Regions from separate parts of the Clostridium thermosuccinogenes genome, predicted to be linked through region 4. Evidence: a T-box and tRNA genes for the amino acid it is inferred to sense, from the RefSeq annotation. Region 4 holds a T-box; the other regions hold tRNA genes.
The links. The T-box of region 4 lies ahead of ileS (isoleucine--tRNA ligase). A T-box ahead of a tRNA ligase gene usually reads a tRNA of that ligase, here a tRNA-Ile.

Region 1 (3,275 bases), 1.8 Mb from region 4:
ACCTCAAAAACAAGCCACGGCTAACTACGTGCCAGCAGCCGCGGTAATACGTAGGTGGCGAGCGTTGTCCGGAATTACTGGGTGTAAAGGGCGCGTAGGCGGGGATGTAAGTCAGATGTGAAATACCATGGCTCAACCGTGGGGCTGCATCTGAAACTATGTTTCTTGAGTGCTGGAGAGGAAAGCGGAATTCCTAGTGTAGCGGTGAAATGCGTAGATATTAGGAGGAACACCAGTGGCGAAGGCGGCTTTCTGGACAGTAACTGACGCTGAGGCGCGAAAGCGTGGGGAGCGAACAGGATTAGATACCCTGGTAGTCCACGCCGTAAACGATGGATACTAGGTGTAGGAGGTATCGACCCCTTCTGTGCCGGAGTAAACACAATAAGTATCCCACCTGGGGAGTACGGCCGCAAGGTTGAAACTCAAAGGAATTGACGGGGGCCCGCACAAGCAGTGGAGTATGTGGTTTAATTCGAAGCAACGCGAAGAACCTTACCAGGGCTTGACATACAGAGGGATATGTCAGAGATGGCATAGCTCTTCGGAGCCTCTGTACAGGTGGTGCATGGTTGTCGTCAGCTCGTGTCGTGAGATGTTGGGTTAAGTCCCGCAACGAGCGCAACCCTTGTTGTTAGTTGGTAACACGTAAAGGTGACCACTCTAACGAGACTGCCGGTGACAAATCGGAGGAAGGTGGGGACGACGTCAAATCATCATGCCCCTTATGTCCTGGGCTACACACGTACTACAATGGCTACAACAAAGGGAAGCGAAGCCGTAAGGCGGAGCAAATCCCCAAAAGTAGTCCCAGTTCGGATTGTGGGCTGCAACCCGCCCACATGAAGTCGGAATTGCTAGTAATGGCAGGTCAGCATACTGCCGTGAATACGTTCCCGGGCCTTGTACACACCGCCCGTCACACCATGAGAGTCAGCAACACCCGAAGTCAGTAGCTTAACCGCAAGGAGGGCGCTGCCGAAGGTGGGGCCGATGATTGGGGTGAAGTCGTAACAAGGTAGCCGTATCGGAAGGTGCGGCTGGATCACCTCCTTTCTAAGGAGAACGGTCCGAATCTGATGGATAGCATCAGGTGAGGACGAATCTTCTGGTCGATACCGGATAACAGAAATGTTACCGGTTAAAGAGTTCCTTGTCTACACTGTTTAGTTTTCAAAGCCCAATGAGGTTTTGAAAAAAGAAAAAGTACTGGTTGACATTTAAGCGTCAATCATGTATAATAAGAAGTCCCTGATGGTTAATAAGCCGTCAGAGAAAATTGGATATAATAATATGGGCTCATAGCTCAGATGGTTAGAGCGCACGCCTGATAAGCGTGAGGTCGATGGTTCGATTCCATTTGAGCCCACCACTTTCTTGAATAGCTCAATAAGAGTTAGGAGAGAAGGAAAAAAGTACTGGTTGACATTGATATGCCAACCATGTATAATAATAAATCCCGGTTGATGAAGACTTAAAAAGTCAGAAGTCAGCCGAAGAACTTGCACTTTGAAAACTATATAATGTAAGTTGAAAATTGTTAGAACCGAGCAGTAATGCGAAGGTTATAGCAGTTTTCAGAAGATGAGAAGACAAGAAAAAATAAGGGTAACAAGTATCGAAAGGTATGCGTGACTCTTAGGAAGTCTTCACAAGATGGTTAAAAGACAATCACTTGAAGAGAACCGAAAGATATCGAGAGATCGTATCTAAGAAGGTCAAGCTATTAAGAGCATAGGGTGAATGCCTTGGCACCAGAAGCCGATGAAGGACGTGATAAGCTGCGAAAAGCTGCGGAGAGGCGCAAATAGCCATTGACCCGCAGATGTCCGAATGGGGGAACCCACCTGGGGTAAATGCCCAGGTACATGTATGTGAATACATAGCATACATGGGGGAGACGTAGGGAACTGAAACATCTAAGTACCTACAGGAAAAGAAAACAAAAGTGATTCCGTAAGTAGTGGCGAGCGAAAGCGGATTAGCCCAAACCGGGGTACAGCAATGTAGCCCGGGGTTGAGGACCGGCGGAATGATTCGGAGTATCTAGCAGAATGAGGCACTGGAACGTGCAGACCATAGAGGGTAAAAGTCCCGTATGCGAAAGATATGAAGACAGGCCGGGATCCAGAGTACCACAAGGCACGTGAAACCTGGTGGGAAGCAGGGAGGACCACCTTCCAAGGCTAAATACTAACTGGTGACCGATAGTGGAGCAGTACCGTGAGGGAAAGGTGAAAAGAACCCCGGGAGGGGAGTGAAAGAGAACCTGAAACCCTATGTTTACAAGCAGTTGGAGAGCGTTAAGGCTCGACAGCGTACTTTTTGTAGAACGGTCCGGCGAGTTATAGTATGTGGCAAGGTTAAGTACTAGAGGTACGGAGCCGAAGGGAAACCGAGTCTTAACAGGGCGACAAAGTCACATGCCATAGACCCGAAACCGGGTGACCTATCCATGGACAGGTTGAAGCGGGAGTAAAATCCCGTGGAGGACCGAACCACGTGACCGTTGAAAAGGTCTGGGATGAGCTGTGGATAGCGGAGAAATTCCAATCGAACTCGGAGATAGCTGGTTCTCCCCGAAATAGCTTTAGGGCTAGCCTCTAATGAAAGTCTAGCGGAGGTAAAGCACTGAATGGGCTAGGGGCCTTACCAGGTTACCGAACCCTATCAAACTCAGAATGCCGTATAGACGATGTTAGGGAGTCAGACTACGGGAGATAAGTTTCGTAGTCAAAAGGGAAACAGCCCAGACCATCAGCTAAGGTCCCAAAATCACAGTTAAGTGGAAAAGGATGTGGGTTTGCTAAGACAACTAGGATGTTGGCTTAGAAGCAGCCATTCATTCAAAGAGTGCGTAATAGCTCACTAGTCGAGTGAGCCTGCGCCGAAAATTACCGGGGCTAAACTGTGTACCGAAGCTATGGACTCAGAAATGGGTGGTAGGGGAGCTTACTGTCGTAGGCCGAAGCACGATCGTGAGGACGTGTGGACGAAACAGTAGTGAGAATGCCGGAATAAGTAGCGAGAGTAAAGTGAGAATCTTTACCGTCGAAAACCTAAGGTTTCCTGGGGAAGGCTCGTCCGCCCAGGGTAAGTCGGGACCTAAGCCGAGGCCGAAAGGCGTAGGCGATGGACAACAGGTTGAAATTCCTGTACTACCGTCTCTTGTTTGAGAGAGGTGGGGACGCAGGAGGATAGGCTAAGCGAGTAACTGGAAAAGCTCGTCCAAGGGAGGTAGATAGTCCGGTAGGCAAATCCGCCGGACGTTTCGA
Region 2 (3,275 bases), 260 kb from region 4:
CTCCTACGGGAGGCAGCAGTGGGGAATATTGCGCAATGGAGGAAACTCTGACGCAGCAACGCCGCGTGAAGGATGAAGGTCTTCGGATTGTAAACTTCTTTGATGAGGGACGAAGGAAGTGACGGTACCTCAAAAACAAGCCACGGCTAACTACGTGCCAGCAGCCGCGGTAATACGTAGGTGGCGAGCGTTGTCCGGAATTACTGGGTGTAAAGGGCGCGTAGGCGGGGATGTAAGTCAGATGTGAAATACCATGGCTCAACCGTGGGGCTGCATCTGAAACTATGTTTCTTGAGTGCTGGAGAGGAAAGCGGAATTCCTAGTGTAGCGGTGAAATGCGTAGATATTAGGAGGAACACCAGTGGCGAAGGCGGCTTTCTGGACAGTAACTGACGCTGAGGCGCGAAAGCGTGGGGAGCGAACAGGATTAGATACCCTGGTAGTCCACGCCGTAAACGATGGATACTAGGTGTAGGAGGTATCGACCCCTTCTGTGCCGGAGTAAACACAATAAGTATCCCACCTGGGGAGTACGGCCGCAAGGTTGAAACTCAAAGGAATTGACGGGGGCCCGCACAAGCAGTGGAGTATGTGGTTTAATTCGAAGCAACGCGAAGAACCTTACCAGGGCTTGACATACAGAGGGATATGTCAGAGATGGCATAGCTCTTCGGAGCCTCTGTACAGGTGGTGCATGGTTGTCGTCAGCTCGTGTCGTGAGATGTTGGGTTAAGTCCCGCAACGAGCGCAACCCTTGTTGTTAGTTGGTAACACGTAAAGGTGACCACTCTAACGAGACTGCCGGTGACAAATCGGAGGAAGGTGGGGACGACGTCAAATCATCATGCCCCTTATGTCCTGGGCTACACACGTACTACAATGGCTACAACAAAGGGAAGCGAAGCCGTAAGGCGGAGCAAATCCCCAAAAGTAGTCCCAGTTCGGATTGTGGGCTGCAACCCGCCCACATGAAGTCGGAATTGCTAGTAATGGCAGGTCAGCATACTGCCGTGAATACGTTCCCGGGCCTTGTACACACCGCCCGTCACACCATGAGAGTCAGCAACACCCGAAGTCAGTAGCTTAACCGCAAGGAGGGCGCTGCCGAAGGTGGGGCCGATGATTGGGGTGAAGTCGTAACAAGGTAGCCGTATCGGAAGGTGCGGCTGGATCACCTCCTTTCTAAGGAGAACGGTCCGAATCTGATGGATAGCATCAGGTGAGGACGAATCTTCTGGTCGATACCGGATAACAGAAATGTTACCGGTTAAAGAGTTCCTTGTCTACACTGTTTAGTTTTCAAAGCCCAATGAGGTTTTGAAAAAAGAAAAAGTACTGGTTGACATTTAAGCGTCAATCATGTATAATAAGAAGTCCCTGATGGTTAATAAGCCGTCAGAGAAAATTGGATATAATAATATGGGCTCATAGCTCAGATGGTTAGAGCGCACGCCTGATAAGCGTGAGGTCGATGGTTCGATTCCATTTGAGCCCACCACTTTCTTGAATAGCTCAATAAGAGTTAGGAGAGAAGGAAAAAAGTACTGGTTGACATTGATATGCCAACCATGTATAATAATAAATCCCGGTTGATGAAGACTTAAAAAGTCAGAAGTCAGCCGAAGAACTTGCACTTTGAAAACTATATAATGTAAGTTGAAAATTGTTAGAACCGAGCAGTAATGCGAAGGTTATAGCAGTTTTCAGAAGATGAGAAGACAAGAAAAAATAAGGGTAACAAGTATCGAAAGGTATGCGTGACTCTTAGGAAGTCTTCACAAGATGGTTAAAAGACAATCACTTGAAGAGAACCGAAAGATATCGAGAGATCGTATCTAAGAAGGTCAAGCTATTAAGAGCATAGGGTGAATGCCTTGGCACCAGAAGCCGATGAAGGACGTGATAAGCTGCGAAAAGCTGCGGAGAGGCGCAAATAGCCATTGACCCGCAGATGTCCGAATGGGGGAACCCACCTGGGGTAAATGCCCAGGTACATGTATGTGAATACATAGCATACATGGGGGAGACGTAGGGAACTGAAACATCTAAGTACCTACAGGAAAAGAAAACAAAAGTGATTCCGTAAGTAGTGGCGAGCGAAAGCGGATTAGCCCAAACCGGGGTACAGCAATGTAGCCCGGGGTTGAGGACCGGCGGAATGATTCGGAGTATCTAGCAGAATGAGGCACTGGAACGTGCAGACCATAGAGGGTAAAAGTCCCGTATGCGAAAGATATGAAGACAGGCCGGGATCCAGAGTACCACAAGGCACGTGAAACCTGGTGGGAAGCAGGGAGGACCACCTTCCAAGGCTAAATACTAACTGGTGACCGATAGTGGAGCAGTACCGTGAGGGAAAGGTGAAAAGAACCCCGGGAGGGGAGTGAAAGAGAACCTGAAACCCTATGTTTACAAGCAGTTGGAGAGCGTTAAGGCTCGACAGCGTACTTTTTGTAGAACGGTCCGGCGAGTTATAGTATGTGGCAAGGTTAAGTACTAGAGGTACGGAGCCGAAGGGAAACCGAGTCTTAACAGGGCGACAAAGTCACATGCCATAGACCCGAAACCGGGTGACCTATCCATGGACAGGTTGAAGCGGGAGTAAAATCCCGTGGAGGACCGAACCACGTGACCGTTGAAAAGGTCTGGGATGAGCTGTGGATAGCGGAGAAATTCCAATCGAACTCGGAGATAGCTGGTTCTCCCCGAAATAGCTTTAGGGCTAGCCTCTAATGAAAGTCTAGCGGAGGTAAAGCACTGAATGGGCTAGGGGCCTTACCAGGTTACCGAACCCTATCAAACTCAGAATGCCGTATAGACGATGTTAGGGAGTCAGACTACGGGAGATAAGTTTCGTAGTCAAAAGGGAAACAGCCCAGACCATCAGCTAAGGTCCCAAAATCACAGTTAAGTGGAAAAGGATGTGGGTTTGCTAAGACAACTAGGATGTTGGCTTAGAAGCAGCCATTCATTCAAAGAGTGCGTAATAGCTCACTAGTCGAGTGAGCCTGCGCCGAAAATTACCGGGGCTAAACTGTGTACCGAAGCTATGGAAGCGTGTGTGTTCAATGGTGTTTCCTAAAGGCAGTGAAGCAAGGGGTAAGCTTCATCGAAATCAACCTTGATTAAATGAGTAATTGAAAAAGGAGATTTCGATAAAATTACACCAAAGGCAAAACTGTGTAGGAGATAGCATTGAACATACATGCTTGGTAGGGGAGCTTACTGTCGTAGGCCGAAGCACGATCGTGAGGACGTGTGGACGAAACAGTAGT
Region 3 (3,275 bases), 2.2 Mb from region 4:
GATGTAAGTCAGATGTGAAATACCATGGCTCAACCGTGGGGCTGCATCTGAAACTATGTTTCTTGAGTGCTGGAGAGGAAAGCGGAATTCCTAGTGTAGCGGTGAAATGCGTAGATATTAGGAGGAACACCAGTGGCGAAGGCGGCTTTCTGGACAGTAACTGACGCTGAGGCGCGAAAGCGTGGGGAGCGAACAGGATTAGATACCCTGGTAGTCCACGCCGTAAACGATGGATACTAGGTGTAGGAGGTATCGACCCCTTCTGTGCCGGAGTAAACACAATAAGTATCCCACCTGGGGAGTACGGCCGCAAGGTTGAAACTCAAAGGAATTGACGGGGGCCCGCACAAGCAGTGGAGTATGTGGTTTAATTCGAAGCAACGCGAAGAACCTTACCAGGGCTTGACATACAGAGGGATATGTCAGAGATGGCATAGCTCTTCGGAGCCTCTGTACAGGTGGTGCATGGTTGTCGTCAGCTCGTGTCGTGAGATGTTGGGTTAAGTCCCGCAACGAGCGCAACCCTTGTTGTTAGTTGGTAACACGTAAAGGTGACCACTCTAACGAGACTGCCGGTGACAAATCGGAGGAAGGTGGGGACGACGTCAAATCATCATGCCCCTTATGTCCTGGGCTACACACGTACTACAATGGCTACAACAAAGGGAAGCGAAGCCGTAAGGCGGAGCAAATCCCCAAAAGTAGTCCCAGTTCGGATTGTGGGCTGCAACCCGCCCACATGAAGTCGGAATTGCTAGTAATGGCAGGTCAGCATACTGCCGTGAATACGTTCCCGGGCCTTGTACACACCGCCCGTCACACCATGAGAGTCAGCAACACCCGAAGTCAGTAGCTTAACCGCAAGGAGGGCGCTGCCGAAGGTGGGGCCGATGATTGGGGTGAAGTCGTAACAAGGTAGCCGTATCGGAAGGTGCGGCTGGATCACCTCCTTTCTAAGGAGAACGGTCCGAATCTGATGGATAGCATCAGGTGAGGACGAATCTTCTGGTCGATACCGGATAACAGAAATGTTACCGGTTAAAGAGTTCCTTGTCTACACTGTTTAGTTTTCAAAGCCCAATGAGGTTTTGAAAAAAGAAAAAGTACTGGTTGACATTTAAGCGTCAATCATGTATAATAAGAAGTCCCTGATGGTTAATAAGCCGTCAGAGAAAATTGGATATAATAATATGGGCTCATAGCTCAGATGGTTAGAGCGCACGCCTGATAAGCGTGAGGTCGATGGTTCGATTCCATTTGAGCCCACCACTTTCTTGAATAGCTCAATAAGAGTTAGGAGAGAAGGAAAAAAGTACTGGTTGACATTGATATGCCAACCATGTATAATAATAAATCCCGGTTGATGAAGACTTAAAAAGTCAGAAGTCAGCCGAAGAACTTGCACTTTGAAAACTATATAATGTAAGTTGAAAATTGTTAGAACCGAGCAGTAATGCGAAGGTTATAGCAGTTTTCAGAAGATGAGAAGACAAGAAAAAATAAGGGTAACAAGTATCGAAAGGTATGCGTGACTCTTAGGAAGTCTTCACAAGATGGTTAAAAGACAATCACTTGAAGAGAACCGAAAGATATCGAGAGATCGTATCTAAGAAGGTCAAGCTATTAAGAGCATAGGGTGAATGCCTTGGCACCAGAAGCCGATGAAGGACGTGATAAGCTGCGAAAAGCTGCGGAGAGGCGCAAATAGCCATTGACCCGCAGATGTCCGAATGGGGGAACCCACCTGGGGTAAATGCCCAGGTACATGTATGTGAATACATAGCATACATGGGGGAGACGTAGGGAACTGAAACATCTAAGTACCTACAGGAAAAGAAAACAAAAGTGATTCCGTAAGTAGTGGCGAGCGAAAGCGGATTAGCCCAAACCGGGGTACAGCAATGTAGCCCGGGGTTGAGGACCGGCGGAATGATTCGGAGTATCTAGCAGAATGAGGCACTGGAACGTGCAGACCATAGAGGGTAAAAGTCCCGTATGCGAAAGATATGAAGACAGGCCGGGATCCAGAGTACCACAAGGCACGTGAAACCTGGTGGGAAGCAGGGAGGACCACCTTCCAAGGCTAAATACTAACTGGTGACCGATAGTGGAGCAGTACCGTGAGGGAAAGGTGAAAAGAACCCCGGGAGGGGAGTGAAAGAGAACCTGAAACCCTATGTTTACAAGCAGTTGGAGAGCGTTAAGGCTCGACAGCGTACTTTTTGTAGAACGGTCCGGCGAGTTATAGTATGTGGCAAGGTTAAGTACTAGAGGTACGGAGCCGAAGGGAAACCGAGTCTTAACAGGGCGACAAAGTCACATGCCATAGACCCGAAACCGGGTGACCTATCCATGGACAGGTTGAAGCGGGAGTAAAATCCCGTGGAGGACCGAACCACGTGACCGTTGAAAAGGTCTGGGATGAGCTGTGGATAGCGGAGAAATTCCAATCGAACTCGGAGATAGCTGGTTCTCCCCGAAATAGCTTTAGGGCTAGCCTCTAATGAAAGTCTAGCGGAGGTAAAGCACTGAATGGGCTAGGGGCCTTACCAGGTTACCGAACCCTATCAAACTCAGAATGCCGTATAGACGATGTTAGGGAGTCAGACTACGGGAGATAAGTTTCGTAGTCAAAAGGGAAACAGCCCAGACCATCAGCTAAGGTCCCAAAATCACAGTTAAGTGGAAAAGGATGTGGGTTTGCTAAGACAACTAGGATGTTGGCTTAGAAGCAGCCATTCATTCAAAGAGTGCGTAATAGCTCACTAGTCGAGTGAGCCTGCGCCGAAAATTACCGGGGCTAAACTGTGTACCGAAGCTATGGAAGCGTGTGTGTTCAATGGTGTTTCCTAAAGGCAGTGAAGCAAGGGGTAAGCTTCATCGAAATCAACCTTGATTAAATGAGTAATTGAAAAAGGAGATTTCGATAAAATTACACCAAAGGCAAAACTGTGTAGGAGATAGCATTGAACATACATGCTTGGTAGGGGAGCTTACTGTCGTAGGCCGAAGCACGATCGTGAGGACGTGTGGACGAAACAGTAGTGAGAATGCCGGAATAAGTAGCGAGAGTAAAGTGAGAATCTTTACCGTCGAAAACCTAAGGTTTCCTGGGGAAGGCTCGTCCGCCCAGGGTAAGTCGGGACCTAAGCCGAGGCCGAAAGGCGTAGGCGATGGACAACAGGTTGAAATTCCTGTACTACCGTCTCTTGTTTGAGAGAGGTGGGGACGCAGGAGGATAGGCTAAGCGAGTAACTGGAAAAGCTCGTCCAAGG
Region 4 (3,275 bases):
TTGCATAAAGCACATAGAAAGCATAGGTATTCCAGAGAGTACCCATAAACTTCCTTTGGGCTTCGCTTACAGCTTCCTCGTAGAAACGGCTGGGAAGCCACGGTGCGCTTTCAGTATAGAAATACCAGCGGACTGCATCAGCTCCCTGTTTATCCAGTACTGTCCACGGATCTACCACATTTCCTTTATGCTTGCTCATTTTCTGACCGTCTTTATCATTCACATGGCCCATAACTATACAGTTTTTGAAGGGTGACTGATCAAACAGCAGCGTGGATATGGCCATGAGAGAGTAAAACCATCCACGGGTCTGGTCGATTGCTTCACTTATGAAATCAGCAGGGAAATTGTCTTTGAACAAGTCCTCGTTTTCAAAGGGATAATGCCATTGGGCAAAAGGCATTGAGCCGGAATCAAACCAGCAGTCTATAACCTCTGTTACCCTCTTCATCCTGCCTGTCTTACATTTCGGGCATTTGAGATATACATTGTCAATGTATGGCTTATGAAGCTCGATATCCTCCGGCACATTCTCTCCCATTTCCTTAAGTTCTGCAATGCTTCCTACAACATGCCTGTGGCCGCATTCACATTCCCATATGGGAAGAGGAGTTCCCCAATACCTTTCACGGCTAAGTCCCCAGTCCACAACATTCTCCAGGAAGTTTCCAAAACGTCCTTCCTTAATGTTCTCCGGGAGCCAGTTAACCGTGCGGTTATTCTTAATCAATCTATCCTTTACTTCCGTCATTTTTATGAACCATGTGTCCCTGGCATAGTACAGCAGCGGAGTATCACATCTCCAGCAGAAAGGATAGGAATGCTCATAATCCATAGCTTTGTATAAAAGATTCCTTTGATCCAAATGGCTTATGATTTCACGGTCGGCATCCTTCACGAAAACGCCTTTCCATGGCTTTACGGCATCCACAAACCTTCCCTGCTCGTTTACCAGCTGAACGAAAGGCAGGTCATATGCCCTTCCCACCCTTGCGTCATCTTCACCAAAAGCAGGCGCTGTGTGCACTATTCCGGTACCGTCCGTCAATGTGACGAAGTCTCCTCCAACCACGTAATATGCTTTCTTATCCGGTACCACAAAATCAAAGAGAGGTTCATATTCCATACCGATGAGATCTTTTCCCTGAACCCGTTCCAGTACTTCAAATTCTTCCTTGAGCACAGTTTCAGCCAGAGCTTCCGCCAGGATATACACCTCATCCGAGCATTTTGCTTTGACATAGGTTTCATCAGGATTAACCGTTAGCGCTACGTTGGAAGGCAAAGTCCACGGTGTAGTGGTCCATGCCATCAGGTATACCTGTTCCTCGCCTTTTACGCGGAACTTCACATAAATTGATGTTTCCTTTACATCCTTATATCCCTGAGCAACTTCATGGCTTGACAGCGCAGTTCCGCAGCGCGGACAGTAGGGTACTATCTTGTGTCCTTTATAAAGCAGTCCCTGCTCCCATATCTTCTTAAGAGCCCACCATTCCGACTCAATATAGTTGTTGTCATAGGTTACATAGGGATTTTCCATATCAGCCCAGTAACCTACCCTGTCACTCATTTTCTCCCATTCATTCTTGTATTTCCATACGCTTTGCTTACACTGCTTGATGAAGGGCTCAACGCCATAGTTCTCTATCTGGGATTTGCCGTTTATGCCCAACTGTTTTTCCACTTCCAGCTCCACCGGAAGCCCATGGGTATCCCAACCGGCTTTCCTGAGAACCTTGTAGCCTTTCATCGTCCTGTACCTGGGTATTATGTCCTTGATGACGCGGGTAAGGATATGTCCTATATGGGGCATTCCGTTTGCTGTCGGCGGCCCATCATAAAATGTATAGGTAGGGCCTCCTTCACGAGATTCTATACTTTTTTCAAATATGTTGTTCTTTTTCCAGAATTCCAGAACTTCTTTCTCTCTATCAACGAAGTTCAGGCTTGTAGACACTTTTTCGTACATGGCTCTCCCTCCTGAAAATTCTATAAAAATTCACATATTTCTATTTGTCAAAGCTCTGCATGTAACTTATGTCTGGCTCGAGCTTTATTTGCATTTTTTTGTCTTTATATAACATAATATCTTTTGCTGGTTTATGCTTTTCTATGCGATTTCCTGCCAGTCATGTCTGACTATTAATGTTTCATCGTTACTGCCATAAATACATAAGTATTGATTTTGGTTTTAACACATATATGCTTTATACTTTCAAAACGCCTATCGAAAGGTGTATCAATTCAGGCAGCATGGGAATTAACTCCCCTGCATCAAAAAACCCTCTCATCCGTAAAGGGACGAGAGGGTATAACTCACGCGGTACCACCCAAATTATTATGACTTAACAGAAACCCAGCCGTAACGGAAGTTCATGTTATTCCATATCCAAGCCCATGTATCCGACTTAGAATACGGACCACTACCGAAGCTGGCTTTTCTGTGTTATAATCACTTCATTTCATAACGGTTTTTGCCGGCATACCTTACTCTGACCAAGATTTCAGGCTGCTACTCATGGATGATTTTCTAAGGGTAACTTTACAGGATTTCCACCATCACCTGCTCTCTATAAAAGTGTCGCCTTATACTCTTTCCAATCATCGTATTTACGATATATTCAAATTGTTCTGATTACAGATTATACTATATTGTGCAATTCCATGTCAAGTATCGTCGTCATCTCCAAACATCTGCCGCAGTATCTCCAGCTGGGAAAGCAGCAGAGTCTCGGATTTTGATTTGAATACATGAAGCTTCTTTTTCAACTCCTCATATTCAAACTTTATCTTAATCACTTCCTGATTGGCATCATTGATTATCTTCTGAGCTTTTAGTTCAGCTTCCTTAATGATATTGTCGGCTTTTTCATAGGCGTTTTTCTTAACTTCCTCGCTGGTCTGCTGGGCTACAAGGAGGGTGTTCTGCAAGGAATCTTCAATGTTCTTGTAATGCTGCATGCCTTCATTAAGCACAGCAATCCTGTCCTTTAATTCAATGTTTTCCCGTATGTACTCAGTATAATCCTCTATGATTTTATCCAACACTTCATTAACAGCATCTTCGCTGTAACCCATTACGGATTTTTTAAAAGTGATATTCTGCAAATCATTCGGACTGTAATTCATTTTCAACACCTCTCTTATATAAATTTCTTTAGTAATACCCCAATACGACCTTTTTTCGTGGGGCAACCTATTTCCTCCACGACAACCCGGCCTTTACCTCTCACAGAAATCGTATCTCCGGCTTTGAGTTGCCTGGTAAGACT

Region 1: it encodes a tRNA-Ile, which carries the amino acid that the T-box ahead of ileS (isoleucine--tRNA ligase) is inferred to sense. The anticodon was not compared.
Region 2: it encodes a tRNA-Ile, which carries the amino acid that the T-box ahead of ileS (isoleucine--tRNA ligase) is inferred to sense. The anticodon was not compared.
Region 3: it encodes a tRNA-Ile, which carries the amino acid that the T-box ahead of ileS (isoleucine--tRNA ligase) is inferred to sense. The anticodon was not compared.

Annotation. Positions count from the first base shown of each region.
Region 1 covers NZ_CP021850.1:4,564,908-4,568,182, forward strand. Annotated here, with positions in the region: rRNA gene CDO33_RS19930 (16S ribosomal RNA) at 1-1,056, shown strand, start outside; tRNA gene CDO33_RS19935 (tRNA-Ile) at 1,296-1,372, shown strand; rRNA gene CDO33_RS19940 (23S ribosomal RNA) at 1,717-3,275, shown strand, end outside.
Region 2 covers NZ_CP021850.1:1,851,831-1,855,105, forward strand. Annotated here, with positions in the region: rRNA gene CDO33_RS08165 (16S ribosomal RNA) at 1-1,182, shown strand, start outside; tRNA gene CDO33_RS08170 (tRNA-Ile) at 1,422-1,498, shown strand; rRNA gene CDO33_RS08175 (23S ribosomal RNA) at 1,843-3,275, shown strand, end outside.
Region 3 covers NZ_CP021850.1:4,085,062-4,088,336, reverse strand. Annotated here, with positions in the region: rRNA gene CDO33_RS17940 (16S ribosomal RNA) at 1-953, shown strand, start outside; tRNA gene CDO33_RS17935 (tRNA-Ile) at 1,193-1,269, shown strand; rRNA gene CDO33_RS17930 (23S ribosomal RNA) at 1,614-3,275, shown strand, end outside.
Region 4 covers NZ_CP021850.1:1,596,063-1,599,337, reverse strand. Annotated here, with positions in the region: gene ileS (isoleucine--tRNA ligase) at 1-1,972, opposite strand, end outside; T-box leader at 2,298-2,617, opposite strand; gene CDO33_RS06930 (DivIVA domain-containing protein) at 2,671-3,132, opposite strand; gene CDO33_RS06925 (YlmH family RNA-binding protein) at 3,147-3,275, opposite strand, start outside.